DNA from 2 places in the [Clostridium] saccharolyticum WM1 genome. Region 2 is predicted to be linked to the other one. Evidence: a T-box and tRNA genes for the amino acid it is inferred to sense, from the RefSeq annotation. Region 2 holds a T-box; the other holds one or more tRNA genes.
What was found. The T-box of region 2 lies ahead of pheS (phenylalanine--tRNA ligase subunit alpha). A T-box ahead of a tRNA ligase gene usually reads a tRNA of that ligase, here a tRNA-Phe.

Region 1 (2,186 bases), 2.3 Mb from region 2:
GGAGTGGTTTGGCACCTCGATGTCGGCTCATCGCATCCTGGGGCTGTAGTAGGTCCCAAGGGTTGGGCTGTTCGCCCATTAAAGCGGTACGCGAGCTGGGTTCAGAACGTCGTGAGACAGTTCGGTCCCTATCCGGCGTGGGCGTAGGATATTTGAGAGGAGCTGTCCTTAGTACGAGAGGACCGGGATGGACTGACCTCTGGTGTATCTGTTGGTGATCAACACCATGGCAGAGTAGCCAAGTCGGGAAGGGATAAACGCTGAAGGCATCTAAGCGTGAAGCCCCCCTCAAGATGAGATATCCCATCGCAAGAGTAAGACCCCTTGAAGACGACGAGGTAGATAGGGCAGAGGTGGAAGCATGGCAACATGTGGAGCTGACTGTCACTAATAGGTCGAGGGCTTAACCAGGTTGGTTTAGGTAAGAGGAAAGAACGGATGAAAACAGATATGTAGCAATGTGTGGTTTTGAGGGTATATGTAAACCTTCATAAGGTTTGGCCCGGTGGCTCAGCTGGTTAGAGCGCCGCCCTGTCACGGCGGAGGTCGTGGGTTCGAATCCCATCCGGGTCGTTTTACAACTGAATTTTGTATATGGGATCTTAGCTCAGCTGGGAGAGCATCTGCCTTACAAGCAGAGGGTCATAGGTTCGAGCCCTATAGGTCCCATTCAGTATGCAAAGCAACACGCATGAGAAGAATCGTGCCGATGTGGCTCAATTGGCAGAGCAGCTGATTTGTAATCAGCAGGTTATCGGTTCGAGTCCGATCATCGGCTTGCATCACTTTAATAAAATATGGATGGGTTCCCGAGTGGCCAAAGGGGGCAGACTGTAAATCTGTTGCGACACGCTTCGATGGTTCGAATCCATCTCCATCCATTTAGTGATTAAAATCTTAATCACTGCATATAATATAATTAAATAACGCGGGGTGGAGCAGTCTGGAAGCTCGTCGGGCTCATAACCCGAAGGTCGCAGGTTCAAATCCTGCCCCCGCAATTTTTTTTGAGTAATTTTAGGAAAACGTGTACGAATGAAAGTGCATAAGCCCAGATAGCTCAGTTGGTAGAGCAGAGGACTGAAAATCCTCGTGTCGCTGGTTCGATTCCGGCTTTGGGCATATGGGATACTAGCTCAGGTGGTAGAGCACTTGACTTTTAATCAAGTTGTCCGGGGTTCGAGTCCCCGGTGTCTCAGGACAAGCCTTGAAACAGAGATGTTTCAGGGCTTTTTGCTTTATGGAAATTTTTATGATGCAAAGATTTATGGAATACAGAGTTACTCATGGTAAATCGGGTCATTCATCAAATTCCACAATTACATAATACCCACGGTCATTGTGCTTTATCTCTTTAACAACTCCATGATCGGATTTAATACGATCTCTCCCCATATAGCAGCCGGACATGGCGACCGCAGGATCAATAATGTAACTGTAGCTGCTGGTTCCTTCCCGTTCTATGATCTGAACCTGGTCCCCGGCTTTAACCAGACCAGGACGTTCCATTTTAAATTCGATTAATCTCATGATACCATCTCCTTATTCTTTCCGAAATTATATTATAGCGCTATGAGAAAAAATTGTAAAGAGTGGATAAAGATGCTATACTAAATGTGTCAATCTAAAAAAAAGAATGCAAAAATACTAGGAGATGGGCCTGCAGTTTATAAAAAGGAAAGGCGGTTCATACTATGAATGATGCACCTAATTTGTTAAAGAAATTAAAGGAATATGGGAAATCAGATTTTTATCCATTTCATATGCCTGGACATAAAAGGCAGAGTGAAGGATTTTTTGCAGTTGATTTTCCAAATCCTTTTTCCATAGATATTACGGAGATAGACGGTTTTGATAATTTACACCATCCGGAAGGGATTTTAAAGGAGTCTATGGAATGGGCTTCTGGGATTTATGGGAGCAGCAGGACCTATTATCTTATCAATGGCAGCAGCAGCGGGATACTAAGTGCAATAAGCGGGACCGTATCAAGAGGCGGAACCATTCTTATGAGCAGGAACTGCCATAAGTCTGCGTTTCATGGAGTTTTCCTCAATCAATTAAAAACAGAATACATTTATCCACAAATCATACCACAATTCGGAATCCAAGGTGGATTAAATCCGAAAAAAATTGAAGAGATGTTGATGAACCATGGTGAGATTGAAGCGGTTTTTGTGGTATCA
Region 2 (2,186 bases):
TAGTAACAAGCAGTGAAAAATTGGTTGTATGTTATGTTTTAAAGAACAGGGGGAAAAAATGAGTTTTTTAGATATTATATTGGTGGGTGCATTGTTTGTTGAGAGTGCACTCCTGATTTTATTGGTTAATTTTTATCAAAAAGAAAAAGAAAAGGTTCAGACCGAGAAAATCAAAAGGGCTGAAGATAAGGCGTATATTGATATTTTTATTGAGCACCTGGAAAAAAGGGCGGAAACATATGAAATACTCCTTGAGTTTAAACGCATCTTGGAAGAATCTTATAAGGATGCCATTTGAAAAAACAGGAAGACAACCCCCTTTCTCTAAGCCAACTGCTGGGATGCGATTGAAAAAATAGTGAAAATATGATATAATGATTCATATTAAATGGTGGAGAGGGGGAACGGAACTGTTTTTGCCCACAGTTCCTGGCAGATCATGAAAGTGTGTCCGCACTGCGGGAATCAGATTCCTGATGATAACAGCAATATTTACTGCCCTTATTGCAATTACATAGCCAATGAAGAAGTGCTGCTTCGCATGAAAATAGAGAAACAACTGCGCAAGCCGGAAGACGATCCTAAAAAGCCGTTGGGAAACAAAAGACGTTATGATGACGATGACTTTGATACAGTAAAGGTTTCCGATGACAGGAACCCTTTGATTTCCGCAGCGATCAGTGTTGCAGTAATTGCTGCTGTTATTGCAGTTGCTTACTTCCTTTTAAGATAATCCTTAAAAATAATCCTTGACATTTTGAACAACCGTTATTACAATGGAACCTAATGTAACAATTAAAAATATCAAATGCAATGAAGGTGTCAGTAAATCTTTATTTTCTTCCAGAGAGAAGGGGCCATCGGCTGCAAGCCCTTTTAAGTTCAGATAAGAGATTGAATTTCCCACCGAAGCAGCATGATTGAAACCAGGAGACAGTTTTGATGCCGGTCTGGCGGGTAAGTCATGACGTCTTTACACGTTACGTATACCGAGTGCCTGTGTCATACACAGGAATTAGGGTGGTACCGCGAATATAGCTTCGTCCCTTTATGGGATGGAGCTTTTTTAATGCATTATGTCATTTGCGGGCAGAAAAATTTGATCATGAAAGAAGGAGAGCAGGATGAAAGATCAATTAGAAAAAATCAAACAGGAAGCATTGAGGCAGATCGAAGCTTCGGATGCGCTGGAAAAACTCAATGACATCAGGGTCGCTTATCTTGGGAAAAAGGGCGAACTGACCAGCGTATTAAAAAGCATGAAGGATGTTGCCCCGGAAGACAGGCCAAAGGTAGGGCAGATGGTCAATGACGCCAGGACCATGATCGAAGGGAAATTAGAGGAAGCCATGTCAATCCTTCAAAAGAAAGCCAGGGAAGAACAGCTGAAAAAAGAAGTGATTGATGTAACACTTCCTGCCAAGCGGAACAAGGTAGGCCATACCCATCCCAACACCATTGCCCTGAAAGAGGTTGAAAGAATCTTTGTTGGCATGGGATATGAGGTTATTGAGGGGCCTGAGGTAGAATATGATTCCTATAATTTTGAAAAATTAAATATACCAAAGAACCATCCGGCAAGAGATGAACAGGATACCTTTTATATCAGTGACAACATTGTATTGAGAAGCCAGACATCTCCGGTACAGGTACGTACTATGGAAAAGGGGAAGCTGCCCATCCGCATGCTGGCTCCTGGCCGGGTATTCCGGTCTGACGAGGTGGATGCCACTCATTCTCCTTCCTTCCACCAGATCGAAGGCCTTGTCATTGATAAAAACATTACATTTGCAGACTTAAAGGGAACCCTGGCGGAGTTTGCAAGAGAGCTATTTGGCCTGGAGACAAAGGTAAAATTTCGTCCTCACCATTTCCCATTTACAGAACCAAGCGCAGAAATGGATGTTACCTGCTTTAAATGCGGCGGAAAAGGCTGCCGCTTCTGCAAAGGCTCCGGCTGGATTGAGATTCTTGGATGCGGAATGGTTCATCCAAACGTACTAACAATGAGCGGAATCGACCCGGATGAATATTCCGGCTTTGCATTTGGCGTTGGGTTAGAGCGTATTGCTCTGTTAAAATATGAAATTGATGATATGAGATTATTGTATGAGAATGACATCAGATTCTTAAAGCAGTTCTAGGGAAAGGGAGATAGATCAATGAATACACCATTATCATGGATT

Region 1: it has a tRNA-Phe gene. The T-box ahead of pheS (phenylalanine--tRNA ligase subunit alpha) is inferred to sense a tRNA for this amino acid. The anticodon was not compared.

Annotation. Positions count from the first base shown of each region.
Region 1 is NC_014376.1:23,395-25,580, forward strand. It holds rRNA gene CLOSA_RS00100 (23S ribosomal RNA) at 1-411, shown strand, start outside; tRNA gene CLOSA_RS00105 (tRNA-Asp) at 500-573, shown strand; tRNA gene CLOSA_RS00110 (tRNA-Val) at 597-669, shown strand; tRNA gene CLOSA_RS00115 (tRNA-Thr) at 706-778, shown strand; tRNA gene CLOSA_RS00120 (tRNA-Tyr) at 800-881, shown strand; tRNA gene CLOSA_RS00125 (tRNA-Met) at 928-1,001, shown strand; tRNA gene CLOSA_RS00130 (tRNA-Phe) at 1,050-1,122, shown strand; tRNA gene CLOSA_RS00135 (tRNA-Lys) at 1,126-1,198, shown strand; gene CLOSA_RS00140 (hypothetical protein) at 1,300-1,530, opposite strand; gene CLOSA_RS00145 (aminotransferase class I/II-fold pyridoxal phosphate-dependent enzyme) at 1,695-2,186, shown strand, end outside.
Region 2 is NC_014376.1:2,387,316-2,389,501, reverse strand. It holds gene CLOSA_RS11200 (hypothetical protein) at 59-298, shown strand; gene CLOSA_RS11195 (zinc ribbon domain-containing protein) at 389-733, shown strand; T-box leader at 805-1,051, shown strand; gene pheS (phenylalanine--tRNA ligase subunit alpha) at 1,125-2,144, shown strand; gene pheT (phenylalanine--tRNA ligase subunit beta) at 2,163-2,186, shown strand, end outside.